Caldimonas brevitalea: one gene and its partner. The protein of the gene in region 1 interacts with the protein of each later gene in a pairwise test. Links are inferred from orthologs where the notes say so. Each region holds a gene or a part of one and is shown on either strand. Other genes may lie near its edges.

Region 1 (15,133 bases):
GTTGAAACGGGCGGCGAACCGAGGACCGGAAAACAGGTGGGAGATCTGGGTGCCGAGCCCGGCATAAAGCAGACAGCCGGCCAAGGAGATCAGCGCCAAGGGCGTCAGCGTCGCGCCTGCCGACGCCGCGAGGCCCCGGTGGGGCGTGACGAATTGGGGGAACAGCGACGAGAAGAACAAGATGGCCTTCGGGTTCAGGATCGCGACAGCAAAACCTTGGCGGAACAGGCTGAACCAGGACACCCGCGCTGCGAGGCCGGCGCCACCGGCCGCATCGGCACGCCAGGCGCCGGGCGAGGAGCGCATCAAGACCAGACCGAGGTAGGCCAGGTAGACCGCGCCGAGCAGCTGGAGCCAGGCGAATGCGCCGCTCCACACACTGTGGGCCTGGACGATGAGGAACAGCGCCGCCGCCCCCTGGAGCAGGGACGCGATCATGTTGCCGAGCGCCGAGAACACCGACGAGCGCAGGCCATGCTGCATGCCATGCGACAGCGCCAACATCATGCTGGGGCCCGGGATAAGGGTGGCCAGCAGCACCGTGGTCCAGTAGGCGAGGTGGCTGTCGGACAGGTCCATGCGGTCTCCGTTGTGCGTGCGACGGGAGCGCCGTGAGCCGCGCGGGGCCGGCGCGCGGGCCGCCTGCACGTCGCCGCTCTCGACACGCACGGCAGTTTGCGACAGATCCTGCGTGTCTCCCAGTCCGGATTTCCGGAATGTCGAGCGTCGGGGCCGCACCGCGCCGCTGCCGCCTGACCTCTGCCTGAGCGGCGAGTCTGCTTGCGTCCCCTGGCCTGACAGATCGTTGCAAATATCCCCTGGACAGGTGACTTCGCCTCGACAGGCCGGTCGCACTTTCGCTCTTACACTCCGCCGCGTCTACCACGAGCAGAGACGACAAACGCCGTCGTGGTCCTGCGCGTCCGCGCTCTGCGGCGCGTCACTTCAGGGAGTGTTGCTGTGAACAACCGTGTATTGCGATGGCTGGCCGGCGCCAAGGCGGCCGCGCTGATCCTGGCCCTGGCCGCGTGCGGCGGTGGGGGCGGGGATGATGATGACGATGGCCCGCCGCCGGCCGCGACCGCTTCGATCAGCGGTGTCGCCTTGGCGAGCGCCGATGCCAAACCGGTCGTCGACGCCCGTGCCAGCGCGGCCGGCGTGGAGGTGCGCAGTGGTGCCGACGGGCGCTTCCAGTTCACCGCCTTGCCGGCCGGCCGTCGGCAGGTCGTGAAGGTGGAGGCCGAAGGTTATGCCGATGGCTTCCTCGCGCTCGACCTGACGGCCGGCAAGACCGCCAAAGGCGAAGTGCGGCTCGTGAAGGTGGCGGCCACGGTCCAGATCGACCCCGCGCAAGCCAATACGGTCAGCGTGCCGGGCACCTCGGCGCAGGTGCAACTGCCCGCCGCCGGCCTGCAAGGCCCGGGCGGCGAGCCGCCGCGCGGGCAGGTGAGCGTCGACCTGACGCCCATCGATCCGGGCGCCGACCCGGCCAGCATGCCGGGCGACTACACGACGTCGAACAACGAGCGTATGGAGAGCTTCGGTGCACTGCAGGTGCGGCTGCGCGATGCTGATGGCCGGCGCCTCAACCTGAAGCCGGGGACGACGGCGCAGATCCGCATTCCGCTCGCGTCGCGCTCGGCCGACGCGCCGCCCACCGTTCCGCTGTTTTACTTTGATGAGCAGGCCGGCCGCTGGGTGCAGGAGGGCGAGGCGACGCTCAAGGGCAGCGGGGCCAACCGCTACTACGAAGGCAGCGTCAAGCACTTCACCTATTGGAACGCCGACATCGTCGCCGACACCATCTATGTGCACGGCTGCGTGAAGGACCAGGATGGCCGCCTGGTGGACGGTGCCTGGGTGCAGAGCGAAGGTGTCGACTACTCCGGCAACGGGTTCGCGGAGACCGATGCCCAGGGCCGGTTTTCGGTGCCGATCCGCCGCAACAGCCGCGCCCTGGTCAACGCCCGTGACTTCTTGAGTGAGGCCAGCGCGAGCGTGCTGGTCGGCCCGTCGGGCGTGGACATCACGCTGCCGGAGTGTTTGGTGCTGCCGCTGGACAGCGTGGCGCCGAGCGTGGTGGTGCAGCCCACGACGCCGGCGGCCACGGTGGGCGACCGCGTGTTCCTTTACGCGCTGGCGCAAGGCAGCTGGCCGCTGCAGTACCAGTGGCTGCGCAACGGTGTCGAGATCGCCGGCGCCACCTATCCCTGGCTGGAACTGCCGTCGGTCACGCCGTTCGACCACGGCGCCCGGTTCACGGTGCGTGTGAGCAACCGGGTGGACACCGTGGTCAGTGACCCGGCCGTCCTGACCGTCACCGCCGCCCAGCCGCCCAAGCTGCTGGTGCAACCCTTCGATCAGACCGCCGCGGTGGGCGAGACGGCACGCTTTGCCGTGGTCGCCGAGGGCGGCCAGGGGCTGCGCTACCAGTGGCGGCGCAACGGCACGGCGCTGCCCGGTGCCACCCAGGCGTTCTACCAGACGCCGCCGCTCACCGAGGCGGACAACGGCGCGCTGTACAGCGTCGTCGTGAGCAATGCGCAGGGCGATGTGACCAGCCAGGAGGCGAAGCTCACCATCACTGCCGACAGCCAGGAGCAGAAGGCCAACCTGATCCGTCTGGTCACGCTGGCCTTCGAGGCCTACCAGGCCGCGGCGGCGCCGATGCTGTTCATCGACGAAGAGATGCGCGGCAAAAGCGCCGCGGCTGTCTGCAGCAGCGGTTCGGCGAGCGCGACGCTGTCGGGCGCGAGCCTGCCGGTCGGCCAGCCCTTGCCGCTCAGCGGCGAGCTGGCGGCGAGCTTCCAGGGTTGTGTCAACGCCGGGACGCGCCACAACGGCAGCGCCAAGCTGAGCTACAACATCACCTCGCTCCACCCGCAGACCGGCTCGATGTCGTCCCAGGTGACGGCCTTGCGCCTGCAGGACGTGGACTCCGCTTCGCCGGAGGCGCAGGACATCACCGTGACCGGCACGGTGGGCGCGACGTACACCGGCAGTTCGACGGCCGACGAGTCGACGCAACGCTCCGTCATCACGCTGCATGCCGGCACCACGTTGCTGAGCGCCACCAGCGGCCTGACGGCGAGCTTCCAGCAGAGCACCCTGGTGTCCGAGGTGATCACGCCGAAGGCCGGCGGCAACCCGCGCTGGAGCACCGGCTACCAGAACGTCAGCTTCACCGCGGGCGGCGCGAGCTACACGGCGGACGGAACGCTCGAGTTCGGCGGCACGTCGCTCGCGGTCACCGGGGAGGTGATCGTCAAGCGCAACGGCGCAGTGCTGGGGCGGATGTTCGGCTCGCCCGCCGGCCTGCAGATCGAGGTCGACGGCAAGGTGCAGCCCTTCTGACCCTCGGCGGGTGCCGGCGCGCTTCGGCGGGCCGGCACCCGCCGGCCGCGCTTCTCGTGGCATGCTTGTGTTTTCGCATGCCCTGGCTTGTTTTCACGCATGGCTTCCACTTCTGTCCCCGCCCGCGACGCGGCCCTGCGGCGCGCCGCGGAGCTGCACACGCTGCTGCACCACCACGCCCACCGTTACTACGTGCTGGATGATCCGGAGATCCCGGACGCCGAGTACGACCGGCTGTTCCAGGAGTTGCAGGCCCTCGAAGCGCAATATCCCGAGCTGCAAACGCCCGACTCGCCGACACAACGCGTCGGCGGCGCCTTGCTGGCCGAACTGGCCGCGGTGCGCCACAGCGTGCCGATGCTGTCGATCCAGACCGAGACCGACACCACGGCCGAAGGCGCGGTCGCGTTTGACACCCGCATCCGCAAACGCCTGGGTCTGGGGCCGGACGATCCGCCGGTGCGCTACTCGGCCGAGCTGAAGTTCGACGGACTGGCGATCAGCCTGCGCTACGAGCAGGGCGTGCTGGTGCGGGGTGTCACCCGCGGCAATGGCGAGCAGGGCGAAGACGTGACCGCCAACGTGCGCACGATCGGCCAGGTCCCGCTGCGGCTGCACGGCACGGGCGTGCCGCCGGTGCTGGAAGTTCGCGGCGAGATCTACATGCGCCGCGACGATTTCGAGCGCCTCAACGCGCGCCAGCGCGAGGCCGGCGAGCGCACCTACATCAACCCCCGCAACACGGCGGCCGGCGCGGTGCGGCAGCTGGACCCGAAGATCACGGCGCAGCGCCCGCTGTCGTTCTATGCCTATGGCCTGGGTGAGGTGGCCGGGTGGGACGAGCAGCCCGACACCCACTCCGGCACCCTCGACGCGCTGGCCCGCTTCGGCGTGCCGGTGAGCGCCGAACGGGCGGTGGCCGAAGGGGCGCCGGGCCTGATCGCCTTTCACCAGCGGGTGGCCGACAAGCGCGACAGCCTGCCGTTCGACATCGACGGCGTGGTCTACAAGGTCGACAGCCTGGCCCTGCAGCGCCAGCTCGGGTTTCGCAACCGCGAGCCGGTGTGGGCGGTGGCGCACAAATACCCGGCCCAGGAGCAGACCACGACCGTGCGCGACATCGATGTGCAGGTGGGCCGCACCGGCAAGATGACGCCGGTGGCCAAGCTGGCGCCGGTGTTCGTCGGCGGTGTCACGGTGACCAACGCGACGCTGCACAACCAGGACGAGATCTCGCGCAAGGACGTGCGCATCGGCGACACGGTGGTGGTGCGGCGCGCCGGCGACGTGATCCCCGAGGTGGTGTCGGTCGTGCTCGACGCCCGCCCGCCGGAGGTGGCCGAGGCGGCGCCCTGGGACCTGTATCAGCGCCTGGGCGGCAAGTGCCCGGTGTGCGGCTCCGACATCGTGCGCGAGGAGGGCGAGGTCGACTGGCGCTGCACCGGCGGGCTGTTTTGCGGCGCGCAGCGCAAGCAGGCGCTGCTGCACTTCGCGCAGCGCCGGGCGATGGACATCGAGGGCCTGGGCGAGAAGATCGTCGACCAGCTGGTCGACCAGGAGCTGATCCGCACCTTGCCCGACCTCTACAAGCTCGGCGTCGCCAAGTTGGCGGTGCTGGAGCGCATGGCCGACAAATCGGCCCAAAACCTGGTGGCGGCGCTCGAGAAGTCCAAACAGACGACGCTCGGCCGCTTTTTGTTCGCGCTCGGCATTCGCCATGTGGGCGAGGCGACCGCGAAAGACCTGGCGCGCCACTTCGGCTCGCTCGACCGCATCATGGATGCGAGCGTCGACCAGTTGCTCGAGGTCAACGACGTCGGCCCGGTGGTGGCGCAGAGCATCCACACGTTTTTCGAGCAGCCGCACAACCGCGAGGTGGCCGAGCAGCTGCGTGCCGCCGGCGTGTACTGGGATGAACACGAGGGCAGCGCGAGCCAGGCCCCCAAGCCGCTGACCGGCAAGACGCTGGTGTTGACCGGCACGCTGCCGACACTCAGCCGCGACGAGGCGAAAGACCTGATCGAGGCGGCCGGCGGCAAGGTGGCGGGCTCGGTCTCGAAGAAGACCGACTACGTGGTCGCCGGCGCCGAGGCGGGCAGCAAGCTGGCCAAGGCACAGGAGCTGGGCGTGACGGTGCTGGACGAAGACGGGCTGCGCGCGCTGCTGCAAGGCTGAACCAAACAGCGCCTTGTGCGGCCTCGGGCGGCGCAAGGTTGGAAGCGAGAGGAACACGATGGCGATCCGAGAGATTCTGAAGATGGGCGACCCGCGCCTGCTGCGCGTGGCGCCGCCGGTGACGCAGTTCGACACGCCGGAGCTGCACGCCCTGGTGGCCGACATGTTCGAAACCATGCACGCCGTCAACGGTGCCGGGCTCGCCGCACCGCAGATCGGCGTCGACCTGGCCCTGGTCATCTTCGGCTTCGGCAGCAACCAGCGCTACCCCGACGCGCCCCCGGTGCCCGAGACGGTGCTGCTCAACCCGCGCATCGAGCCGCTCGACGCCGAAGAAGAAGAGGGCTGGGAGGGCTGCTTGTCGGTGCCCGGGTTGCGCGGTGTGGTGCCACGCTACAAGCGCATCCGCTACAGCGGTTTCGACGTGCGCGGCGGCAAGATCGAGCGTGAAGCCGAGGGCTTTCACGCGCGGGTGGTGCAGCATGAATGTGACCACCTGATCGGCAAGCTCTACCCGATGCGCATCCGCGATTTCAGCCGCTTCGGCTACACCTCGGTGCTGTTTCCGGGGTTGGATGCGAGCGGCGACGACTGAGGTCGCGGCTTTGCAGGCACCAAGGCCCTGCACACCCGCTTGCCCGTTCCGCCCGCCGCACTATCTGCCGGCGTTTTTCGCGCAGCAGCCGTACTCCAGTTGTTCGTCCGCGGCTGGGCGCCCGCCGGGCGTCAAGTCGAACAGCGTCCACAAGGGCTCCACGGTGCCGAGATGTCGCATGTCCTGCCCGGGGTCCGCCGGCTCGAAGACAAGCTCGCTGGCCCAATGCAGGCGCATCGTTCCGTCAGGCGACCGCTTGAACACCGTCATGATCGGGACCGGTTCGCCTTGCGCGTCATCGCCGCCATAGTCTTTGCGAAACCGGCTTGCGCCAGCGGACAGCAAACGAACGTTCTTCCAACCCTTGTCGCGTGCGAAGGCTGCCACTTGCTCGATCGGCGCTTTGGCAACGATCGCAAGATTGCCGCCCAGACCTTCGAAGTGCGGCATCGTGCCTTCCCACATGTCGACGAGCGCCGTGCACGACGGGCAAGGCCCCTCGGTGAGCGGCGCGGTCGCCATTGAGCCTTTCGTGGGGCCTGGGCGCGGGTCCTGCGAGTGGCGAGGGAACATGTAGTGATAGATCATCAGCGTGTCCCCGCCGCGAAACAGCTCGGACATCCTCACGTCCTCCGGCGAGCCTGAGGCTCCAAGCCGCTGGAAGACGTAGTCCTCCGGCACCTGGCCCCCATCGGGCAGTGACCGCAGTTGCGCCGCGACCGCCTCCATCTGCCGGCGCAGATCGAGCTCACGGGAGAGCAACTGATGGCGTGCCGCGCGGTATTCCGCCGATTCGTTCGGGAAACAAATGCTCATCGGTTGCTCCTTCGCATCCTGTGGCGTCCGGGCGTTCGCGGCCATGATGCAGTGATTGGTTGATCATCGCAACGTCGGCTCTTGACGGTAGTAGCTAGGCTCCGGGTTCGGCACAGCACAACGGGCAAGCGCGCGATCCCCGCGGTGCCCGCCTTGGGCCGCTGTTTGACGCTGATCAATGTTGCGCTCCTCCAGGTCCCGCACGCGACAGGGCCCGCCCTCGGTGCTGCCCAGAATGGGCTCGAACCTCCACTGCCCCGACAGACGCGCACACGCCCATGGACTTCGCCCTCACCCCCCGCGCGCAAGCACTGCAGCCCCGCCTGCAGCGGTTCATCGACGACCTCGTGCTGCCCTCTTGCAGCGACTGGCACCGCTATGCCGATGCCGGGGTCTACCCGAGCGACGTCATCGAACCGCTCAAGGACCAGGCTCGCGACCTGGGCCTGTGGAACCTGTTCCTGCCCAGCCTGCGTGACGACCAGCCCGGCACGCGTTTGGATCACCTCGATTACGCCCCACTGGCCGAGACCATGGGCCGGGTGCCGTGGTCGGCCGAGGTCTTCAACTGCAATGCGCCCGACAGCGGCAACATCGAATTGCTGCAGCTGTTCGCCACGGCCGAGCAGCGCGAGGCCTGGCTCGACCCCTTGTTGCGCGGCGAGATCCGCTCGTGCTTCGCGATGAGCGAGCCCGACGTCGCGTCGTCTGACGCCACCAACATGCAAACGCGCATCACGCGCGAGGGCGACCACTACGTGATCAACGGCCGCAAGTGGTTCATCACGGGCGCCGCACATCCGAAGTGCCGCCTGGTCGTGCTGATGGGGCGGAACGACGCTGCCGACACGGCAGGCGGTGGCACATCCTCGCATCAACAGCACAGCGTCGTCCTGGTGCCGATGGACACGCCCGGCCTGACCGTTGAGCGCAACATCCCGGTGATGGATCACCAAGCGATCGAAGGCCACTGCGAGTTGGTGTTCCGCGATGTGCGCGTGCCGCTGCAGCAGCGGTTGGGGCAGGAGGGGGCGGGGTTCGCGATGGCGCAGGCGCGGCTCGGCCCGGGCCGGGTGCACCATTGCATGCGCACGATCGGCCAATGCGAGCTGGCATTGGAGCTGATGTGCGAGCGGGCGCTCGAGCGCAAGGCGTTTGGCCAGCGCATCGGCGATTTCGCCAACGTGCAGGACTGGATCGCTCAGAGCCGTGTCGAGATCGACCAGGCGCGCTTGCTGGTGTTGCGCGCCGCATGGCGGATGGATCGTGAAGGGCTGGCCGCGGCACGCACCGATGTTTCTGCCATCAAGCTTGTCGCCGCGCAGCTGCAAACGCGGGTGCTCGACCGGGCCATGCAGGTCTTCGGCGCGATGGGGCTGACGCCCGACACGCCGCTGGCCCGACTGTGGAGCTGGGGGCGCGCGCTGCGTTTCCTCGACGGGCCGGACGAAGTGCACCTGCGCACCATCGCACGCGACGAGCTGTCGAAGGCCAAGGCGCAGCGCGGCCGCAATGCGCTGCATCTGCGGCGTTGGATGCCGGCGCCGCAGGGCGTCTGAGGGCGGCGACCCTGCACGCCCTCGAGCATTGACCCGGCGCACGCGCTCACGACGCCAGCGCGTCCAGCAGGTCCGACTCCATGTCCAGTTGCACGCGCGACTGCCGCAAGGACGGGCCGTCGATCAAGAAGGTGTCCTCGACCCGCTCGCCGAGCGTCGTGACCTTGGCCAGCTGCAGGTTCACGCCGTATTTCGCGAGCACCCGCGCGATCGAATACAGCAGACCCGAACGGTCGCTCGCCGACACGCTCAGCAGCCAGCGCTGGCCGCGCTCGTCGGGTCGCAACATCACCCGCGGCTGCACCGGGAACGACTTGACCCGGCGCGACAAACGCCCGCGCCCGGTGTCGGGCAAGGGGCCTTCGGCCACCAGCGCCAGCCCGAGCTGGTTTTCGACCAGCGAGATCAGATCGCGGTAGTGGTGGTCGAGCTGCGGCGAGATGACCTGGAAGGTGTCGAGCGCGTAGCCGGTCTTGGTGGTGTGGATCTTCGCGTCCAGGATGCTGAAGCCGGCCGAATCGAAGTAGCCGCAAATGCGGGCGAACAGGTCGGGCCGGTCGGGCGCATACACCAGCACCTGCAGGCCTTCGCCGACCGGTGACAAACGGGCCCGCACGACTGGTTTGTCGGTGGCGATATAGCGCCACAACGAGCGGGTGTGCCAGGCGATGTCGCCGGCGTCGTGGCGGGCGAAGTAGCTCAGCTCGAGCGTCTTCCACAGCGCCTCCTGGGTGCCGGGCAGCATCGAATACAGGTTGAGCGTGTGCAGGGCTTCCTGCTTGCGGGCCTCGATCTCGGTGTCCAGATTGGGCTTGGCGCCGCCCAGCGCACGCAAGGTCAGCCGGTACAGGTCTTCGAGCAGCTTGCCTTTCCAGGCGTTCCAGACCTTGGGGCTGGTGCCGCGGATGTCGGCCACGGTCAGCAGGTACAGCGCCGTCAGGTAGCGCTGGTCGCCCAGCTTGTCGGCGAAGGCCTGGATCACGTCCGGGTCGCTCAGGTCTTCCTTCTGCGCGATGCGCGACATCGTCAGGTGGTGCAGCACCAGGAACTCGATCAGGCGCGCGTCTTCCTTGGGGATGCCGTGGTCGCGGCAAAAACGCCGCACTTCCTCGGCGCCGAGATCGGAGTGGTCGCCGCCGCGGCCTTTGGCGACGTCGTGGAACAGGGCCGCCACGTACAGCACATACGGATTCTCGAACTGCGCCGCCAGCTGCGAGCAGAACGGATATTCGTGCGCATGCTCGGGCACGAAAAAGCGCCGCACGTTGCGCAGCACCATCAGGATGTGCTGGTCGACCGTGTAGACGTGGAACAGGTCATGTTGCATGCGCCCGACGATGCGCCGGAACACCCACAGGTAGCGCCCCAGCACGCTGGTCTGGTTCATCAACCGGAACGCGTGCGTCTGGCCCAGCGGTTCCTTCAGGATCTGCAAAAAAGTCTGCCGGTTGACCGGGTCGCGGCGGAACTCGCCGTCCATCAGCTCGCGGGCGTTGTACAGCGCCCGCAGCGTGCGCGCCGACAGCCCCTTGACGCCGGGCGTCTGCTGGTAGATCAAGAAGGTGCGCAGGATGGCGTGGCGGTCTTGCTCGTAGAGGTCGTCGCTCGCCACTTCCAGCATGCCGCCGCGGTCGAAGAACTGCTCGGTGATCGGGCGCATCGGCGCATCCTGCGAGCCGTTGATGCGTTCCTCGATGTTGAGCATCAGGATCTGGTTCAGCTGCGCCACCGCCTTGGCGGCCCAGTAATAGCGGTGCATCAGCGCTTCGGAGGCGCGCCGCGCCTTGGTGCCGTGGTAGCCGAAGCTCTCGGCCACCGAGGTCTGCAGGTCGAACACCAGCCGGTCTTCGCGCCGGCCGGCGATCAGGTGCAGCCGGGCGCGGATCAGCTTCAGCATGCCTTCGTTGCGCTGCAGCTGCTTGACTTCGAACGGCGTCACCAGGCCGCGGGTGGCCAGCTCGGTCCAGGTTTTGCCGAGGCCGGCGGCGCGCGCCACCCACATCACCACCTGCAGGTCGCGCAAACCGCCCGGGCTTTCCTTGCAGTTGGGCTCGAGCGAATAGGGCGTGTCTTCGTACTTCTGGTGGCGCTGGCGCATCTCCAGCGTCTTGGCGCGCAAGAAGGCGCGCGGGTCGAGCTGGCGCTCGTAGGCGCGCCGGAACTGCTGATACACCGGCTTGGCGCCGCACAGGAAGCGCGATTCCAGCAAGGCCGTCTGCACCGTCACGTCGCGCTCGGCCTCTTCCAGGCATTCGGCCACCGTGCGCACGCTGGAGCCGATTTCGACGCCGATGTCCCAGCACGCGGTGATGAAACCTTCGATGCCCGATTTCAGCGCGGCATTGGCGTCGTGGGTCAGCGAGGTGTCGGTCGGCAGCAGCACCAGCACGTCGACGTCCGAATACGGAAACAGCTCGCCGCGGCCGTAGCCGCCGACGGCCAGCAGGGCGGCGCCCTTGGGCAGGTAGGCATGCTCCCACAGGCCTTGCAGCGTCTCGTCGACGTGGCGGCTCAGGCTTTTCAGCAGCCGGCGCGCCGCCGCGGCGCTCGGGCGGGCCTGGCGGAACACCTCCAGGATGTCGGCCTTGCCTTTGCGGAAGCGGCTGCGCAGGTCGGAAACGTTGGCGAGCCCGGGGGCCGGGCCGGCGGGCTCGTGGGGCAGGGCGGCCATGCGGACAGGGCCGCTCAGGCGGCCGGCGCCGCCAAGGCCGCAGTGACGAACTCAGGCAGCGGTGGGTATCCGGCCGACAGCGTCAGCACCTCGAAGCCGGACTCGGTGACCAGCACCGTGTGCTCCCACTGGGCCGACAGCGAACGGTCCTTGGTGACGATGGTCCAGCCGTCGGGCATCTCGCGGATTTCGCGCTTGCCGGCGTTGATCATCGGCTCGATCGTGAACACCATGCCGGGCTTCAACTCGTCGAGCGTGCCGGGCCGGCCGTAGTGCAGCACCTGCGGCTCTTCGTGGAACTTGCGCCCGATGCCGTGGCCGCAGAACTCGCGCACCACCGAGAAGCCGGCGTTCTCGGCAAAGGTCTGGATGGTGTGGCCGATGTCACCCAGGCGGGCGCCCGGCTTGACCTTCAAAATGCCCTTCCACATCGCCTCGAAGGTGATCTGGCACAGGCGTTTGGCCTGGATCGACGCGTCGCCGACGATGAACATCCGGCTGGTGTCGCCATGCCAGCCGTCTTTGATGACGGTGACGTCGATGTTGACGATGTCGCCGCTCTTGAGCGGCCGGTCGTTCGGGATGCCGTGGCAGATCTGGTGGTTGATCGAGGTGCAGATCGACTTCGGGTAGGGCGTGTAGCCGGGCGGCGCGTAGTTCAGCGGCGCCGGCACGGCCCCCTGGACGTCGACGATGTAGTCGTGCGCCAGCTTGTCGAGGTATTCGGTGGTGACGCCCGGCTTGACGTGCGGCGTGAGGTGATCCAGCACTTCAGAGGCCAGGCGCCCGGCCAGGCGCATGCCGTCGATGTCGCTGCCGGATTTGATCGTGATGCTCATGGGGCGGGATTATCTCAGGCGCGGGCGGGGGCTGCAGCCCGGCGCCCGGTAAAATCGCCAGCTCCGTGGGCTTGCCCCACCGCCTCCACCCCCCATCCGAGTTCCAGCGTGACCGCGACAGCCCACCACCTCTTCCATTTCGAGGGCGGCAATGCCCTTTCCGCGTTCCGAGCCCAGGCCTTGTTGCCGCAGTTGCAGGCGGTATCGCCGCGCATCACCGCCGTTTCGGCCCGTTTTGTGCATTGGGTGTGGGCGCCGCAGCCGCTGGCGACGGCCGAACAGGACAAGCTGGCGGCGCTGCTGAACTACGGCGAACCCTATGCCGGCGCCGCCGATGGCGAGCTGATCGTGGTGACGCCGCGCCTGGGCACCGTGTCGCCATGGGCGTCGAAGGCGACCGACATCGCGCACAACTGCGGGCTGGCGATCAAGCGGGTCGAGCGTGTCACCGAGTATCGGTTGACGGTCAAGACCGGCCTGCTCGGCGGCGTCAAACGGCTGGAACGGGCCGAACTGGAGGCCGCCGCGCGCCTGTTGCACGACCGCATGACCGAGAGCGTGCTGTTCGAGCGCGGGGGCGCCGGCCATCTGTTCGACGAGCAGCCGGGCAAGCCGATGCAGCATGTCGACGTGCTGGGCCAGGGCCGGGCGGCGCTGGAAGCCGCCAACCGCGATTTCGGCCTGGCGCTGTCGGGCGACGAGATCGACTACCTGGTGGAGGCCTTCACGGCGCTCAAGCGCAACCCCAGCGACGTCGAGCTGATGATGTTCGCCCAGGCCAACAGCGAACACTGCCGCCACAAGATCTTCAACGCGCGCTTCACGATCGACGGCGTCGAGCAAGAGCGCTCGATGTTCCAGATGATCCGCAACACCCACCAGCTGGCGCCCCAGCACACCGTGGTGGCCTATTCCGACAACGCGGCGGTGATGGAAGGCGGCCCGATCGAGCGCTGGGCGCCGCAGGGTTACCTGAACGCCCCGGCCTACGGCGCGCGGCCTGAAGTGGCGCATGTGCTGATGAAGGTCGAGACGCACAACCATCCGACCGCGATTTCGCCCTTTCCCGGTGCCTCCACCGGGGCCGGCGGCGAGATCCGCGACGAAGGCGCGACCGGCCGCGGCGCCAAGCCCAAGGCCGGTCTGGCGGGCTTTTCGGTGTCCAACCTCCACCTGCCCGGCACCTCGGAGCCCTGGGAGCGCGAGCCCTACGGCAAGCCTGAGCACATCGCCAGCGCCTTGCAGATCATGATCGACGGGCCGCTCGGCGGCGCCGCCTTCAACAATGAGTTCGGCCGGCCCAACCTGGGCGGGTACTTCCGCGTCTACGAGCAGACGGTCGACGGCGTGCGCCGCGGCTACCACAAGCCGATCATGATCGCCGGCGGCATCGGCAGCATCGCCGACGGCCAGACGCACAAGCTGCCGTTCGGCGCCGGCACGCTGCTGATCCAGCTGGGCGGGCCCGGCATGCGCATCGGCATGGGCGGCGGCGCGGCCAGCTCGATGGCGGCCGGCGTCAATGCCGCCGAGCTCGATTTCGACTCGGTGCAGCGCGGCAACCCCGAGATCCAGCGGCGTGCGCAGGAGGTCATCAACCACTGCTGGTCGCTGGGCGAACAAAACCCGGTCCTCGCGATCCACGACGTCGGCGCCGGGGGCATTTCGAACGCCTTCCCCGAGCTGGTCGACGGCGCCGAGAAGGGTGCCACCTTCGACCTGCGCAAGGTGCCGCTGGAAGAAAGCGGCCTCGCGCCCAAGGAAATCTGGTGCAACGAGAGCCAGGAGCGCTACGTCCTGGCGGTGGCGCCCGAGGCCCTGCCGCTGTTCGACGCGATGTGCCGGCGCGAGCGCTGCCCGTACGCCGTGATCGGTGTGGCCAGCGACGACAAGGAACTGGTGCTGGAAGACGGGCCGGGCGGCGAACGTGTGATCGACATGCCGATGGACGTGCTGCTAGGCAAGCCGCCCAAGGTGCACCGCGACGTGCAGCGCATCGAACGCCACGGCGCGCCGCTGGCGCTGGCCGACGTGCCGCTGGCGCAGGTGGCCCTGGACGTGCTGCGCCACCCGACGGTGGCCAGCAAGCGCTTTTTGATCACGATCGGCGACCGCACCGTGGGCGGCCTGAACCATCGCGACCAGATGGTGGGCCCGTGGCAGGTGCCGGTGGCGGACTGCGCCGTGACCCTAGCCGACTACGCCGGCTTCCGCGGCGAGGCGATGAGCATGGGCGAACGCACGCCGCTCGCCAGCCTCGACGCGCCGGCCTCCGGCCGGATGGCCGTGGCGGAGGCCATCACCAACCTGCTGGCGGCGCCGATCGAGCTGCCGCGCGTCAAGCTGTCGTGCAACTGGATGGCCGCCTGCGGCGAGGCCGGCGAAGACGCGGCGCTCTATGAGACGGTGCGGGCGGTGGGCATGGAGCTGTGCCCGGCGCTGGGGATTTCGGTGCCGGTGGGCAAGGATTCGTTGTCGATGCGCACCCGCTGGCGCGACGGCGAGACCGAAAAGCAGGTCACCGCCCCGGTGTCGCTGATCGTCTCGGCCTTCGCGACGCTGGCCGACGTGCGCGGCACCCTGACCCCGCAGTTGCGCACCGATGCCGGCGATACGACGCTGATCCTGGTCGATCTGGGGCAGGGCCGCAACCGCCTGGGCGGCTCGATGCTGGCCCAGGTGCTGGGCCAGCCCGGCGACGCGGTGCCCGACCTGGACGACGCCGCGCTGCTGAAGCAGCTGGTCGAGGCGGTCAACCGCCTGCGCCGTGAAGACAAGCTGCTGGCCTACCACGACCGCTCCGACGGCGGCCTGTGGGCGGCGGTGTGCGAGATGGCGTTCGCCGGGCGCTGCGGCGTTTCGCTCAATGTCGACATGTTGGTCACCGAAGGCGACGGCATCGCCGACAGTCGGGCCGAATACGGCGATTCTAAGAACTGGGCCACCCAGGTGGTCGCACGCCGGCACGAGCTGACGCTGCGCGCGCTGTTCGCCGAGGAAATCGGCGTGGTGCTGCAGGTGCGCGCCGGGCAGCGCGACGAAGTGCTGCAGACGCTGCGCGAGTTCGGCCTGTCGCGCCACAGCCATGTGATCGGCAAGCCCAACGACCGGCGCGTGGTCGAGG
Region 2 (15,443 bases), 2.6 Mb from region 1 along the record:
CCGCCGCCCAACCCGCCCCGAGCGCCCAGCCGGCCAGCACGTCGCTGGGCCAGTGCACCCCGAGGTAGACCCGGCTGAGCCCCACCAGCGCTGTGATGCTGGCCGCCGATGCAAGGATGTAGACAGCTGCCTTGCGGCTGCTCTGCAGGCTTGCCAGCAAGGCGCCGAGGGTCAGGAACACCACGGCGGACGACGTGGCATGGCCGCTAGGAAAGCTCAAAGTGAGCACCGGCACGCCGTGCGGCACCAGGTCGGGGCGGGGCCGCTGCACCAGCAGTTTCAGAACATGACTGGCGCCGGCGCCCCCGGCCACCGAACACAGCACGATCAGCGCCGTGCCCCATTTGCGGAGCAGCAGCAAGTAGCCGAGCGTCGACAGCGCCAGCAAGGCCAGCACTGCCGTGCTGCCGAGCGCGGTGATGTCGCGCATCATCAATTCAACCCACCACGGCCCCAGCGGGTCGGTGGGGTCGGCCGGATTGCGCAAGGCCAGCAGCAAGGCGCGGTCGATCGCCAGCGGCTCACCCTCGACCACGGCCTCCGCGAGCACCAGGAAGACAGACGCCGCCACCGCGGCCACCGCCGCAAGGGCCAGGCCGAGCGCCAGCCGCCGGCGCTGGCGCAGGCCCAGTCCGACCTGCCGGCGCCATTCGGACGCGGTCGCGCGCCAGCCCTGCGGGCGGTGCGGGCGCCGGGGCCGGACCGGCGGCTTCACGGCGTCGGTTCCGCGCGTCGGGTCAATAGAGAATGCGGCAACGGATCGTGCCTTCGATCGAGCACAGGTTGCCCAGCGCGATCTCGCTGGCCGAGGCGTCGACGTCGACCACGACGTAGCCGACATGCTCGTTGGTCTGCAGGTACTGCGCGGCGATGTTGATGCCCACCTCCGAGAATCGCTCGTTGATGCGCGCCAGCACGCCGGGCACGTTGTGGTGGATGTGCAGCAACCGGCACTTGCCGGTGTGCTCCGGCAACGACACCTCCGGGAAATTGACGGCAGAGACCGTCGAGCCGTTGTTGCTGTAGCGGATCAGCTTGGCCGCCACCTCGCGCCCGATGCTTTCCTGGGCTTCCAGGGTCGAGCCGCCGATATGGGGCGTCAGGATGACGTTCTCGAAGCGCGTCAGCGGCGAATCGAAGCCGGCATCGTTGCCCTGGGGTTCGACCGGGAACACATCGATCGCCGCCCCGAGCAGGTGTTTGGCATCGAGCGCGGCGACCAGCGCATCGATGTCGACCACCGTGCCGCGCGACGCGTTGATGAGGTAGCTGCCCGGCTTCATCTGCGCCAGCTGCGCCGCGCCGATCATGTTCTGGGTGGCGGGCGTTTCGGGCACGTGCAGGCTCACGACGTCCGCCGTCGACAGCAGTTCCTGCAGCGAAGCGACCTGGCGGGCGTTGCCCAAGGGCAGCTTGGCTTCGACGTCGAAGAACACCACCCGCATGCCCAGGTGTTCGGCCAGCACCCCGATCTGCGTGCCGATGTGGCCGTAGCCGACGATGCCCAGCGTCTTGCCGCGCGCCTCGTAGGAGTTGGCCGCGCTCTTGACCCAGCCGCCGCGGTGCAGGATGGCGTTCTTCTCGGGGATGCCGCGCATCAGCATGATCATCTCGGCCAACACCAGTTCGGCCACGCTGCGGGTGTTGGAAAAGGGCGCGTTGAACACCGGAATGCCGCGCTTGGCGGCGGCCGGCAGGTCGATCTGGTTGGTGCCGATGCAGAAGGCGCCGATGGCCGTGAGCTTCGGGGCCCGGTCGAGCACCTCGGCGGTGAGCTGGGTGCGGGAGCGGATGCCGACGAAGTGCGCGTCGCCGATCGCCTCCGCGAGGGCGTCGCCGACCAGCGCCTTCGCATGGGCGTGGACCTGCGTGTAGCCATCGCGTGCCAGCGCTTCGACGGCGGACGGATGGATCCCTTCCAGCAACACGAACTTCAGTTTGTCCTTTTGGACCGACAGGCGTGCAGACATCGCGTGTGTTCCTATTTAATGGTTCATGTGAGGGTTCAGCGGCGGCGGCCCTCCCGTTCCGGGGCGGCGCTTCCCGGCAGTGTGCCGACCCTCCCACCGGCCTGCCAGCCCACGCACAGGAAGCCCTGCCGCGCGCGTGCCTTGGGATTGTGCAGCGGCCTCGCCGGCGCGCTGAGGGCAGCCGTCAACGAAACCCCTCACAATGGCGCACCATGCGCCTGGCTACGCTACTGCCCTTACGCGCCGTCGCCTTCCTCGGCCACGTGATGCTGTCCGCCGCGTCGTTGCTGCGCGGCCGCTGGCGTTTCCGCACCCGCGACTTGACCCGGGCGGCGGCCGACAGCAGCGCACGCGCCCTGCCCATCGTGACGGTCGTCAATCTCCTGGTCGGCTCCATCCTCGCCTTCGTCGGCGCGGTGCAGCTGATGAAGTTCGGTGCCGGCATCTTCGTCGCGGACCTGGTCGGCATTGCCGTGGCACGCGAGATGGCCGCGGTGATCACGGCCGTCGTGATGGCCGGTCGCACAGGCGCGGCATTTGCTGCCGAGCTGGCAACCATGCAGACCAACGAAGAGGTGGACGCCCTCGAGGTGCTCGGGCTGCATGCCGTGGACTACCTGGTGCTGCCGCGCGTGGTGGCGCTGCTGATGGCGATGCCGCTGCTGTATGTGTACGCGTGCTTGACGGGCCTGGTGGGCGGCTTGCTGGTGGGCGCGGGCATGCTCGACCTGGCGCCGGCGGCCTATTTCGAGCGCACCTTCGAAGCCCTCAGCTGGGAACACCTCGGCCTGGGCTTCGCCAAATCCTTCGTGTTCGGCGGGCTGGTCGCCGTAACCGGCTGCTACTTCGGCCTCTATGCGCAACGCAATGCGGCCGGTGTCGGCAACGCCACCACGCAAGCGGTCGTGTTCAGCATCGTTGGCGTGATCGCGCTCGACGCGGTGTTTGCCGTCTGCGCCAACGCGCTGGGGATTTGAGATGACGCTGCTCACCGTGCGAGACCTCGAAATGCGCTTCGGCGACCGGCTGATCCAGCGCAACATCTCGTTCAGCATCGAACGCGGCACCGTGTTCGCCATCATGGGCGGCAGCGGCTGCGGCAAGAGCACGCTGCTGCGGCACCTGATCGGCTTGCTGGCGCCCGCCGCCGGCCATATCGACTACGAGGGCGTCGACTACTGGGCCAGCGACGAGGCACAGCGGATGAAACTCAGGGCCGGCTTCGGCATGCTGTTCCAGAGCGCCGCGCTGTGGTCGTCGATGACCCTGCTCGAGAATGTCTGCCTGCCGCTGGAACAACACACACGCCTGAACCGCGAGCAACGCGAAGCGCGCGCCCGGGAGGTGCTGGAATGGGTGGGGCTGCGCCAATTCGAAAGCTACTACCCGTCCGACATCAGTGGCGGCATGAAAAAACGCGCCGGCCTGGCGCGGGCGATCGCGGTGGAGGTGCCGCTGCTGTTTCTCGACGAGCCGTCGGCCGGCCTCGACCCGATCAGTTCCAAGCGGCTCGACGACTTGATCCTCGACGTGCGCGAACGCACCGGCGCGGCGGTCGTCATCGTCAGCCACGAACTGCCCAGCCTGCTGGCCATCGCCGATGACGGCATCTTTCTCGATGCCGACAGCAAGCAGCCCATCGCACACGGCAGCCCGCGGCAATTGCGCGATGATGCGCAGCATCCCACGGTGCGGGCTTTCCTGCGCCGAGAAGAACCTGCGGCGCCCGCCGGTGCGCCTCTTCCAGCCCCCGCTTCCACATGAAACGTCACGCATTGCTCGTCGGCAGCTTCGTCATCGGCGCCTTGGTGCTGATCGTCCTCACCATCGTCTGGCTCAGCGGCAGCAGCCTGTTTCAGCAGCAGTTGCGTGCGGTGATCTATTTCGAAGGCAGCGTCAAAGGGTTGTATGTCGGGGCGCCGGTCACCTTCCGCGGCGTGCCCGTGGGCCAGGTGGAGTCGATCGGGATCGAGGTCGACGACAACTCGCTCGATGCTCGCATCCCCGTGCGGGTCACACTGCGCGAAGACGCCGTCCGTTTCGGCCATGCCGACACCGACACCGCCATCAACCTGCCCGACCTCGTGCGCCGTGGCCTGCGCGCGCGCATGGTCGCCCAGAGTTTCGTGACCGGCCAGAAATTGATCGACCTCGATTTCCTGCCCGGCACGCCGGCGACCCAGATGGGGTCGAACCGCGAACCGGAGATCCCGGCGGTCGCCGACCGCTTCGGCGCGCTGGTGGATCAAGTGGCCGAGCTGCCGCTGCGCGAAACGGTCCAGGACTTGCGGCGCACACTGGTATCGCTGCAGACAACGCTCGACAGCACGCGCAGCACGCTGGAGCTGTCCAGCAAGGAAATCGCCAGCACCGCGGGAGAAGCACGCAAGACGCTGAACGTCGCCTCGACCGCGCTGCAACAGGTGCAAGGGCAAGCCACCGCCACGCTCGCATCGGTCGCCAAGCTGTCGGACGCGACCCGCGAGACCGTGCTCGCGGCGCGGCCCGAGCTGCAGACGACGTTGAGCGGCGCCCGCGAAGCAGCAGAGTCGGCCCGGCTGGCGATGGACCGCGTCGCCGAGCTGACGGCGCCCGGCGCCCCCCTGCGCGCCGACCTGGACTCCGCGGTGCGCGACCTGTCGCAGGCCGCCCGCGGTTTGCGCGAATGGAGCGAATTGCTCGAAGAAAAACCCAACGCCGTCATCTTCGGCGCCGACCGCCCATGACACCTGTACGCCGCCCCGCCTGCCGTCCGCTCGTCGGCCTGCTGCTGCTCGCCGCCCTGGCCGGCGGCTGCGCCAACGACAAGCCCCCCTCGACGCTGCTGACCCTGCCGCCCGCCACGCTGCGGACGCCCCCGGCCACCGCCCCGGGACAAGCCCTGGCGCTCGCCGTGCGGCGCGTCGCCGTCCCGGAATATTTGCTGACGCGGCGGGTGCGCTACCGCGCCGACAGCAGCACGCTGGCCGAGTGGCCGCAGACCTATTGGGCCGAGCGTTTCGAAGTGGGGGTGACGCGCGAGTTCATCGCCGCGCTGCGCCAGGCGCTGCCCGGTTGGACGATCTGTGAAGGCAGTTGCACCGACCGGGTGGCCGACCTCAGCCTGAACGTCGACCTGGCGCCGCTCGACTATCAGCGCGCCCAGCGTTTGCTGACCGCCGATGCGCGCATCACGCTCGCATCCCCCTCGCTGCAGCCCCGCACGCAGCCCCTGGTCGAACGTCGCCTCGAGGTGCACAGCCAGACCGATACGCCCCAGGGACAGGCGCAAGCGCTGATCGAAGTGCTGCAGACCTTGGCGGTCGACACCGCCACCGGGCTGCGCAAGCTGAACCCGAACCGCCGCTGAGGGCACGCCGGGCAGCAGCGGACAGCACCGGCCCGGTGCGGTGCCGGGCATGTGTCTCGATCGAGATGCGTCCGCTGTGCAGCTATTGCTGCAACTGTGCATGATGGCCCAAAACGATGCGTCTGTTGACGCCCGACAAGGGCATTTCGGGTATTCCCGCCACACGCTTGTCACATGGGCAGGACGGCGGCACACTGGGTTCAACAAGCCTCGTCTGATGCCCCCTCTTCTCTCCCCCTCTTTCTTGCTTCCCCTCTCTGTGTTCCCCTCATAAGAGCATCCCCGCAACCCCCTCGGAAAGGAGGACTTATGAATCTGACGATCAGCGGCCACCACCTGGAAGTCACCCCGGCCTTGAGAGAGTACGTGCTCACGAAGCTGGACCGGGTCACACGGCACTTCGATCAGGTGGTGGATATCAACGTGTTACTGAGCGTTGAAAAGCTGAAGGAGAAGGAACGTCGCCAGAAGGCCGAGGTCAACCTTCACGTCAAGGGCAAGGACATCTTCTGTGAAACCTCTCACGAAGATCTGTACGCGGCGATCGACCAGCTGATGGACATCCTCGATCGCCAAGTCGTCAAGCACAAGGGGCGCGTGCAAGATCACCACCACGAGTCCATCAAGCGGATGGACGGCTCAGCGGGTGAAAGCCCGCAGTAAGCCAAATTCCAATACCCTGTTTCAGGGGCGGCCTCCGGGCCGCTTTCGATTTGTAACTCCTACTTCGCACACCGCTTGCTGCGTCGCAACAAGGGGAGCACAATCGACAAACTCATCGCCAGGAGGCCGAGGCCCGGCAGGGTATCCTCGCTCCCTATAATGCAACGTTTTATGCAACGTTTTGTCACTGCCTTCGCGCAGGCCCGAGCCCCGGCGGCCCCTCTTGCCGGTGCTTCACCCCTTGCGCCGTGACCCAGATGAACCGTCTCGCCGCCATCCTCCCCGCCAGCAATGTGCTGGTGAACGTGGACGCCACTAGCAAGAAGCGGGCCTTCGAACAGGCCGGTTTGTTGTTTGAAAACCAGCACGCCATCGCGCGCGCCACGGTGACGGACAACCTGTTCGCCCGGGAACGGCTGGGCTCCACCGGGCTGGGACACGGCGTGGCCATCCCGCACGGCCGCATCAAAGGCCTGAAGAACCCGCAAGCCGCGGTGCTGCGCGTGCAGCAGCCGATTCCTTTCGACGCCCCGGACGACCAGCCGGTGCTGCTGCTGATCTTCCTGCTGGTGCCCGAAGCCGCGACCCAGCGCCACCTCGAGATCCTCTCCGAAATCGCTGAACTGCTGTCCGACCGTGAGCTGCGCGAGCGGCTGAAGTCGGAAGCCGACGCGGCCAAGGTGCACGAGTTGATCTCGAACTGGGAGCCCCTGAAGTCGGTCGCGTAAGCGGTCGATCCTCGTTCTCACCTCTCGGCGACGCTTGAAACCCACTGTTATCAGCGCGGAGGCCTTGTTCGAAGGCCAGCGCGCGGACCTCAAATGGCACTGGATCGCCGGCCACGCCCACCCAGAGCGGCGCTTCGACGAAGTGGCGGTGCGCGACGCGCAGTCGGCCGCTGACCTCGTCGGCTACCTCAACTACATCCATCCCTATCGGGTCCAGATCGTCGGGCGCCGCGAGGTCGAATACCTGTCGATCGCGAGCCCGGAGGATCAGGCGCGGCGCATCTCGCGGATCGTGACGCTGGAGCCGCCCGTGCTGGTGGTGGCCGACGGGCAGACCCCGCCCGACCAACTCGTGGCGATGTGCGAGCGGGCGGAAATTCCGCTGTTCGTGACCGAGGAATCGGCCGGCTTCGTGATCGACGTGCTGCGCAGCTATTTGTCGCTGCACTTTGCCGAGCGCACCACGCGCCACGGCGTGTTCATGGACATCCTGGGCCTGGGCGTGCTGCTCACCGGCGAGTCGGGTCTGGGCAAGAGCGAACTCGGTCTCGAGCTGATCTCGCGCGGCAACGGCCTGGTGGCCGACGATGCGGTCGACCTCTACCGGGTGTCGCAGAGTGCGATCGAGGGGCGCTGTCCCGAGCTGCTGTTGAACCTGCTCGAGGTGCGCGGCATCGGCCTGCTGGACATCAAGGCGATCTTCGGCGAGACCGCGGTGCGTCGCAAGATGCGGCTGAAGCTGATCGTCCACCTGGTGCGCAAGGAGACGATGGAACGCGACTTCGAGCGCCTGCCCTACGAGCCACTGTACGAAGACATCCTCGGTGTGCCGGTGCGCAAGGTCGTGATCGCCGTCGACGCCGGCCGCAACCTGGCCGTGCTGGTCGAGGCCGCGGTGCGCAACAGCATCCTGCAGCTGCGCGGCATCGACACCTACAAGGAATTCATCGAACGCCACCAACAGGCGATGCTGCGCGGCGAGTAGCGCCGCGCCATCTGGCGTGCGACGCGCCGCTCAGCGGTCGATCGGGTGGGGGTGGGTCTGGCCCTGGCTCCGGCAGCCTTCGCGGCCGCACACCACGTAAAGCGACAGCGAGTGGTCCTGCAGCTCGTAGCCGCGCTCCTTGGCGATCTGCTGCTGGCGTTTTTCGATCTCGGCGTCGTAGAACTCTTCGACGCGGCCGCACACCACACAGATCAAGTGATCGTGGTGCTTGCCCTCGTTGAGCTCGAACACCGCCTTGCCGGCCTCGAAGTGGTTGCGCGACAGCAAACCGGCCTGCTCGAACTGCATCAATACGCGGTAGACCGTTGCGAGGCCGATGTCCGAACCCTCCGCCAGCAGCGCTTTGTACACATCTTCGGCGGTCATGTGCCGCTGTTTGCCGGCCTGGAACACTTCCAGGATCTTCAGGCGGGGCAAGGTGGCCTTCAGGCCGCTGCTTTTCAGTTCATCGACATTGGTCATGGGCGGCTCCTGGCGCCGGGGCAAGACTGGCGGCGCAAGCCCTGCCGGTAGAATCGGTCAATCATATCGAGGTTGCGTGCGCTCAGCGTGCGCCGGCACCCATATCCCTATGTATTCCATCATTCGTTGGGGCCGCTTGGTCGGCCCGCTGGCCGCAGCGGCCGCGCTTTGCGGCTGTGGGTCGCTGCAGTCGAGCGACAACGTTCTGGGCTTCGTCACGCCCTATCGCATCGAGGTCGTGCAAGGCAACGTCGTGACCCGCGAGATGGCCGCGGCCGTCAAGCCCGGAATGAGCCGTGCGCAGGTGCGCGACATCCTCGGGTCGCCGCTGCTCACCGACGCCTTCCACACCGACCGTTGGGACTACATCTTCACCATCCGCCGCAGTGGTGCAGAACCGCAGCGGCGTGTCGTGACGGCCCATTTCCAGGGTGAGCAACTGAGCCGGCTCGAAGCCGACGACGCGCTGCCCACCGAGGCCCAGTTCGTCGCGTCGATCGACACCTTCAAGAAGCGCGGCAAGACGCCGCAGCTCGAGTTGACCGAACAGCAGCTGCAGGCCTTGCCGACGCCGACGCCGAAGCCGCAGCCCGGCGAGGCCGAACCGGCACCGCCGCCGGCCCGCACCTACCCGCCGCTCGAACCCTGACGCGGCGGCGCCGCCGCCGCCGCACCCCGACCGTCTTTCCACTGGAGCGCCTGCTCATGAACCACCGCATTGCCATCGCCGGCTGTTCCGGCCGCATGGGTCGATTGCTGATCGAAACCGTGCTCGGCGCCGAAGACTGCGAACTCGCCGGCGCCCTCGACCAGCCCACCAGCCCGGCCGTCGGTCAGGACGCCGGCGCCTTCCTCGGGCGCAACAGCGGCGTGGCGATCGCCAGCGACCTGCGCACTGGTCTGCGCGACGCCAACTACCTGATCGACTTCACCCGGCCGGAAGGCACGCTGGCCCACCTGCGGTTGTGCCGGGAGCTGGGCGTCAAGGCGGTGGTCGGCACTACCGGCTTCAGCGACGCGCAAAAGGCCGAAATCGCCGAGATCGCGCGCGACGTGGCGATCGTGATGGCGCCCAACATGAGCGTCGGCGTGAACGTGGTGCTCAAGCTGCTCGACGTGGCGGCCCGCGCGCTGAGCCAGGGCTACGACATCGAAATCATCGAGGCACACCACCGCCACAAGGTCGACGCGCCGAGCGGCACGGCCCTGAAGATGGGCGAGGTGGTGGCCGAGGCGCTGGGACGCGACCTGAAGCAGTGCGCCGTCTACGGCCGCGAAGGCGTGACCGGCGAACGCGACCCCTCGACGATCGGCTTCGCCACCGTGCGCGGCGGCGACATCATCGGCGACCACACGGTGCTGTTTGCCGGCATCGGCGAGCGCATCGAGGTCACGCACAAGTCGTCGAGCCGCGCCACCTACGCCCAGGGCAGCCTGCGCGCCGTGCGCTTCCTGGCCGGCCAGGCAAAAGGCCTGTTCGGGATGGAACACGTGCTCGGCATGGCCTGACGCCGCGTCGACACGCCGCCGGACGATGGACTCCTTCGACAACTTCTGGCTGACCGGCGACGCGGTGGCCCGCGGCGTCGCGCTGCTGCTGCTGGCGATGTCGATCGCCGGCTGGGTGTTGATCTTCTGGAAAACCTGGCTGCTGCGCCGGGTGCGCCGCGACATCGCCCGCGGCGTGCCGGCGTTCTGGGCCTCGCCCGACGTCGGCGAGGCCGAGCGCCGCCTGGCCGCCCTCGACCGCGAAGCGGTGCTGCGCCCGCTGCTGGCCGCCGCGCTGCACGCGCCCCCGCCCGGCACGCTCGAAGCCGGCGGCCGGCTCGATTCGCAGCTGACCCGGCGTCTGCGCGACGCCTTGCACGCAGTGCTCCACCAGCTGCAGTTCGGCCAGGTGTTGCTGGCCTCGATCGGCAGCACCGCGCCCTTCATCGGCCTGTTCGGCACGGTCTGGGGCATCTACCACGCGCTGATCGGCATCGCCGGCGAAGGCCAGATCGCGATCGACAAGGTGTCGGGCCCGGTCGGCGAGGCGCTGGTGATGACCGCCGCAGGGCTGGCGGTGGCGATCCCCGCCGTGCTGGCCTACAACGTGTTCGGCAAGCTGGTGGGCGCCTGCGAAGCCGAGCTGGAAGGTTTTGCCCACGACCTGCGCGAAATGATGTGCCCCGGCGCGGGGGAGGCCGGCTGATGGCCTTCGGCCGCCTCGAGCGCAGCAGCGGCCCGGCGCCGATCAGCGACATCAACATGACACCGCTGATCGACGTGATGCTGGTGTTGCTGGTGATCTTCATGATCGCCGCACCGTTGATGACCGGCAGCCTCAAGCTCGAACTGCCCAAGAGCGACGCCGCCGCGCCAGGCGACGCCCCGCGTTCGCTCGCCGTCGCGCTGGACGCGGCCGGCAAGCTCTATCTCGACGGCGCGCCGCTGGCGCCCGAAGCGCTGGCCAGCCGCGCCGCCGAAGCCGCCCGGCGCGACCCCGCCACCGAGGTGCAGCTGCAGGCCGACCGCCGCGTGCCCTACGGGCAGGTGGTCGAGCTGATCGGCACGCTGCAAAAAGCCGGGCTGGTGCGCATCGCCTTCGTCGCCGAGCCCGAGCCGGCCGCCAGCCGCTGAGCAGGGCCGAGGGCGACCTCGGCCGCCTCGCTTCCTATAATCGACGACCACTTTTTCGATCCGAGCAGGACCGGCCCCGCCGGGGCCACCACCCGATGAACACCGAACATCCCAACGCCTACAACCCCCGCGAGGTCGAGCCGGCCGCACAAGCCGATTGGCGCGCGCGCGACGCCTACCGTGTCGTCGAGGACCGCAGCAAGAAGAAGTTCTACGCCTGCTCGATGCTGCCCTATCCCTCGGGCAAGCTGCACATGGGCCACGTGCGCAACTACACCATCAACGACATGTTGGCGCGCCATTTGCGGATGAACGGCTACAACGTGCTGATGCCGATGGGGTGGGACGCCTTCGGCCTGCCGGCCGAGAACGCCGCGCTGAAGAACCGCGTGCCGCCGGCGCAATGGACCTACGACAACATCGCCTACATGAAGAAGCAGATGCAGGCGATGGGCTTGGCGATCGACTGGTCGCGCGAGGTCGCCACCTGCGACCCGAGCTACTACAAGTGGAACCAGTGGCTGTTCCTGAAGATGCTCGAGAAGGGCATCGCCTACCGCAAGACCCAGGTGGTCAACTGGGACCCGGTCGACCAGACCGTGCTGGCCAACGAGCAGGTGATCGACGGCCGCGGCTGGCGCACCGGGGCACCGGTCGAAAAGCGCGAGATCCCCGGCTACTACCTCAAGATCACCGACTACGCGGACGAGTTGCTCGACCAGGTGCAGCACCACCTGCCGGGCTGGCCCGAGCGCGTGCGGCTGATGCAGGAGAACTGGATCGGCAAGAGCGAAGGCGTGCGCTTCGCCTTCCGGCACGACATCCGTGACGCCGGCGGCCAGCTGATCCAGGACGGCAAGCTCTACGTCTTCACGACCCGTGCCGACACCATCATGGGCGTGACCTTCTGCGCGGTCGCGCCCGAGCACCCGCTGGCCCAGCACGCCGCGGCCGGCAACGCGGCGCTGGCCGCCTTCATCGAAGACTGCAAGAAGGGCGGCACCACCGAAGCCGAGCTGGCGCTGAAGGAAAAGGAAGGCCAGCCGACCGGCCTGTTCGTCACCCATCCGCTGACCGGGGACCAGGTTGAGGTGTGGGTCGGCAACTACGTGCTGATGAGCTACGGTGACGGCGCGGTGATGGGCGTGCCCGCGCACGACGAGCGCGACTTCGCCTTCGCGAAGAAATACGGCCTGCCGATACGCCAGGTGGTGGCGGTCGAAGGCGAAAACTACTCGACCGACGCCTGGGCCGAGTGGTACGCCGACAAGCAGCGCGGCATCACGATCAACTCCGGCCGCTATGACGGCCTGCGCTACAAGGAAGCGGTCGACGCGATCGCCGCCGCCCTCGCGGCACTTGGCCTGGGCGAGAAGAAGACCACCTGGCGTTTGCGCGACTGGGGCATCAGCCGCCAGCGCTACTGGGGCACGCCCATCCCCATCATCCACTGCCACGAATGCGGCCCGGTGCCGGTACCCGAGCAGGACCTGCCGGTGGTGCTGCCGCTGGACTGCGTGCCCGACGGCAGCGGCAACCCGCTCAACAAGCGCGCCGACTTCCTCAACGTGGCCTGCCCCAAGTGCGGCAAGCCGGCGCAGCGTGAAACCGACACGATGGACACCTTCGTCGATTCGTCGTGGTACTTCATGCGCTATTGCGACCCGACCAACGAGCAGCAGATGGTGGCCGGCGGCGCGCAGTACTGGATGCCGGTCGACCAGTACATCGGCGGCATCGAACACGCCATCCTGCACCTGCTGTACGCGCGCTTCTGGACCAAGGTCATGCGCGACCTCGGCCTGGTCACGGTCGACGAGCCGTTCACCAAGTTGCTGACGCAGGGCATGGTCTTGAACCACATCTATTCGCGCCGCACCGACAAGGGTGGCGTCGAATATTTCTGGCCGCAGGAAGTCGAGAACCAGTACGACGAACACGGCAAGATCGTCGGCGCCAAGCTCAAGCAGGACGGCTCGCCCATCGACTACGGCGGCGTCGGCACCATGAGCAAGTCCAAGAACAACGGCGTCGACCCGCAGGACCTCATCGACACCTACGGCGCGGACACCGCCCGATTGTTCGTGATGTTCGCTTCGCCGCCGGAGCAGACGCTGGAGTGGAACGACGCCGGCGTCGAAGGCGCGCACCGCTTCCTGCGCCGCGTCTGGAACTACGCGCAGACCCACCGCGAGCAGATCGGCGAGGTGCTGCCGGAAGGCCTGGCCGCCGAGCTGATCTATGCCGCTGCGCCGGCCGACGTCAAGAAGCTGCGCCGCGAGGTGCACAAGCTGCTGCAGCAGGCCAGCTACGACTACGAGCGCATGCAGTACAACACCGTCGTGTCGGCCTGCATGAAGCTGCTGAACACGCTGGAAGGTTTCGACGCGCAGCAGCATCCCGACCGGCATTACGCCAGCTGGGCGGTGCACGAGGCCGTGGGCATCTTGTTGCGCGTGCTCTACCCGGCCTGCCCGCACCTGACGCATGCCCTGTGGCAGCAACTCGGCTACACGGCGCAGTACGGCGATTTGCTCGACGCCCCCTGGCCGCATGTGGACGAGGCCGCGCTGGTGCAAGACGAGATCGAGTTGATGCTGCAGGTCAACGGCAAGCTGCGTGGCGCCGTCACGGTGCCGGCGTCGGCCGACAAGGCGGCCATCGAGGCGGCGGCCCTCGCGTCGCCCGATTTCGTCAAGTTCGCCGAGGGCAAGCCGGTCAAGAAGGTCGTGATCGTGCCGGGCCGTCTCGTCAACGTGGTGGTCTGACGCGTGGCGGCCCGACTGTCGCGCCGCCTGTGGCTGAGTGCCGTGGCGGCCCCGCTGTTGCTGTCGGCCTGCGGCTTCCAGCTGCGCGGCGCACCGAGCTTCGCCTTCCGCAGCATCCAGCTCGGCTTCTCGCCGCGCTCCGAACTCGGCATCGAAGTGCGCCGCCAACTGGTCGCCGCGCCCGACATGCGTGTGGTGGAGGCGTCCAAGGATGCCGAGGTGGTACTCGAGGTATTCGAAGACAGCAGCGATCGCTACGTGACGGGCAAGACCTCGACCGGCCAGGTGCGCGAGATCGCCGTGCGTGCACGACTGCGCTTCAGGCTGCGGACCCCGGACGGGCGCGAGCTGATCCCCGAGACGCTGATCCAGCCGAACCTGGTGCTGAGCTACAACGAGAGCGCGGCGCTGGCCAAAGAGAGCGAAGAGGCCGAAGTGCTGCGCGAAATGCGCCAGGACATCACCCAGCAGCTGATGCGGCGGCTGGCGGCAGCGAAGTTGTGACCCGGAAGGTGTTGTGATGCAGTTGCGCCTGGATCAGCTCGCCGCCCACCTTCAACGTGAGCTGCGCCCGCTCTACACGCTTTACGGCGACGAGCCGCTGCTGGTGCAGGAAGCCTGCGATGCCATCCGTGCGGCCGCGCGCACCGCCGGGCACCATGAGCGCACCGTCCACCACGTGGTGGGCGCTCATTTCGATTGGGGCGAGTTGCTGGGGGCAGCGCAGGCCCTGAGTCTGTTCGCCGACAAGCGTCTGATCGAGATCCGCATCCCGGGCGGCAAGCCCGGCAAAGAGGGATCCGACGCGCTGCAGCGCTACTGCCAACATCTGGGCGAGGACCTGGTCACCATCGTGATGCTGCCGCGCCTGGACAAGGCCACCCAGTCGAGCGGCTGGTTCGCCGCGCTCGACGGCGCCGGCGTCACCGTGCGCATCGACCCGATCGAGCGCAAGCAGCTGCCGGCCTGGATCGCCCAGCGCCTGGCGGCGCAAGGGCAGCGCGTGCAGGGCGGCGAAGCGGGGCAGCGCACGCTGGCCTTCTTCGCAGACCGGGTGGAAGGCAACCTGCTCGCCGCCCACCAGGAGATCCAGAAGCTGGGCCTGCTCTACCCGGCGGGCGAGCTGAGCTTCGAACAGGTCGAGGTGGCGGTGCTGAACGTCGCACGCTACGACGTGTTCAAGTTGTCAGAGGCGGTGCTGGCCGGCCAGGTGAGCCGTGTGTTGCGCATGCTCGACGGCCTGGAAGCCGAGGGCGAGGCTGCGGTGCTGGTGCACTGGACCCTGGCCGAAGACATTCGGGCGCTCAAGCGCGTGAAAGACGCGATGCTCGCCGGGCGTCCGCTGCCGATGGCGCTGCGCGAACAGCGCATCTGGGGCGTCAAGGAGAAGCTGTTCGAGCGGGTGCTGCCGCGTCTGTCGGACACGAGTGTCGACGCTTTGCTCGATGCCGCCCAGATCTGCGACGGCCTCGTCAAAGGCCTGCGCCATCCGCAGTGGCCGTCCGACCCCTGGGCCGCCTTGCGCCGCTTGGCGTTGATGACGGTCGAAGCGGTCGGCACCCCACAAAGCCCGCGCGAGGCCGAAGGGCGCTGGCTGGCCCTGCGCGCCTGACCGCCGGGCCGGGCCGATCCGCCCGCGCTCAGTCGCTGCTGACGATGGCCAACAAACGCGCCAAGGCGTGGCGCACCGCACCGCTGCGCACCTCACGCCGATCGCCCTTGAAACGCACACATTCGGCGCTAACCGGCGCATCCCCGCGGCCGAAGCCGAACCACACCGTGCCGACCGGCTTGGCCTCGCTGCCACCGCCCGGGCCGGCGATGCCGGTCACCGACACCGCCACCTGCGCGCGCGCATGCTGCAAGGCGCCCATC

Evidence for each region.
Region 2: the proteins of ligA (region 1) and leuS interact in binary tests that used the Escherichia coli proteins (3 or more experiments, as listed by UniProt). The link is inferred for Caldimonas brevitalea from one-to-one orthologs.

Annotation. Positions count from the first base shown.
Region 1 is NZ_CP011371.1:2,899,917-2,915,049, forward strand. Bases 3,080-5,991 are described here. They hold ligA (NAD-dependent DNA ligase LigA), read left to right. Parts: upstream 3,080-3,453; coding sequence 3,454-5,529; downstream 5,530-5,991. Other genes in these bases: AAW51_RS12880 (hypothetical protein), read left to right, coding at 3,080-3,354; def (peptide deformylase), read left to right, coding at 5,588-5,991. In the rest of the region: AAW51_RS28105 (LysE family translocator), read right to left, coding at 1-738; more of AAW51_RS12880, read left to right, coding at 961-3,079; more of def, read left to right, coding at 5,992-6,124; AAW51_RS12895 (DUF899 family protein), read right to left, coding at 6,185-6,985; AAW51_RS12900 (acyl-CoA dehydrogenase family protein), read left to right, coding at 7,219-8,499; AAW51_RS12905 ([protein-PII] uridylyltransferase), read right to left, coding at 8,546-11,170; map (type I methionyl aminopeptidase), read right to left, coding at 11,185-12,009; purL (phosphoribosylformylglycinamidine synthase), read left to right, coding at 12,118-15,133. UniProt on the Escherichia coli protein: DNA ligase that catalyzes the formation of phosphodiester linkages between 5'-phosphoryl and 3'-hydroxyl groups in double-stranded DNA using NAD as a coenzyme and as the energy source for the reaction.
Region 2 is NZ_CP011371.1:313,748-329,190, reverse strand. The notes cover bases 10,547-13,768. They hold leuS (leucine--tRNA ligase), read left to right. Parts: upstream 10,547-10,895; coding sequence 10,896-13,568; downstream 13,569-13,768. Other genes in these bases: AAW51_RS01390 (LPS-assembly lipoprotein LptE), read left to right, coding at 13,572-13,768; AAW51_RS01400 (ExbD/TolR family protein), read left to right, coding at 10,547-10,800. Also shown: AAW51_RS01460 (phosphatase PAP2 family protein), read right to left, coding at 1-715; serA (phosphoglycerate dehydrogenase), read right to left, coding at 738-1,970; AAW51_RS01450 (MlaE family ABC transporter permease), read left to right, coding at 2,183-2,947; AAW51_RS01445 (ABC transporter ATP-binding protein), read left to right, coding at 2,949-3,734; AAW51_RS27720 (MlaD family protein), read left to right, coding at 3,731-4,696; AAW51_RS27715 (PqiC family protein), read left to right, coding at 4,693-5,319; hpf (ribosome hibernation-promoting factor, HPF/YfiA family), read left to right, coding at 5,629-5,982; AAW51_RS01430 (PTS sugar transporter subunit IIA), read left to right, coding at 6,240-6,710; hprK (HPr(Ser) kinase/phosphatase), read left to right, coding at 6,745-7,695; fur (ferric iron uptake transcriptional regulator), read right to left, coding at 7,726-8,178; AAW51_RS01415 (outer membrane protein assembly factor BamE), read left to right, coding at 8,288-8,827; dapB (4-hydroxy-tetrahydrodipicolinate reductase), read left to right, coding at 8,884-9,687; AAW51_RS01405 (MotA/TolQ/ExbB proton channel family protein), read left to right, coding at 9,713-10,372; more of AAW51_RS01400, read left to right, coding at 10,372-10,546; more of AAW51_RS01390, read left to right, coding at 13,769-14,072; holA (DNA polymerase III subunit delta), read left to right, coding at 14,089-15,180; AAW51_RS01380 (CinA family protein), read right to left, coding at 15,209-15,443.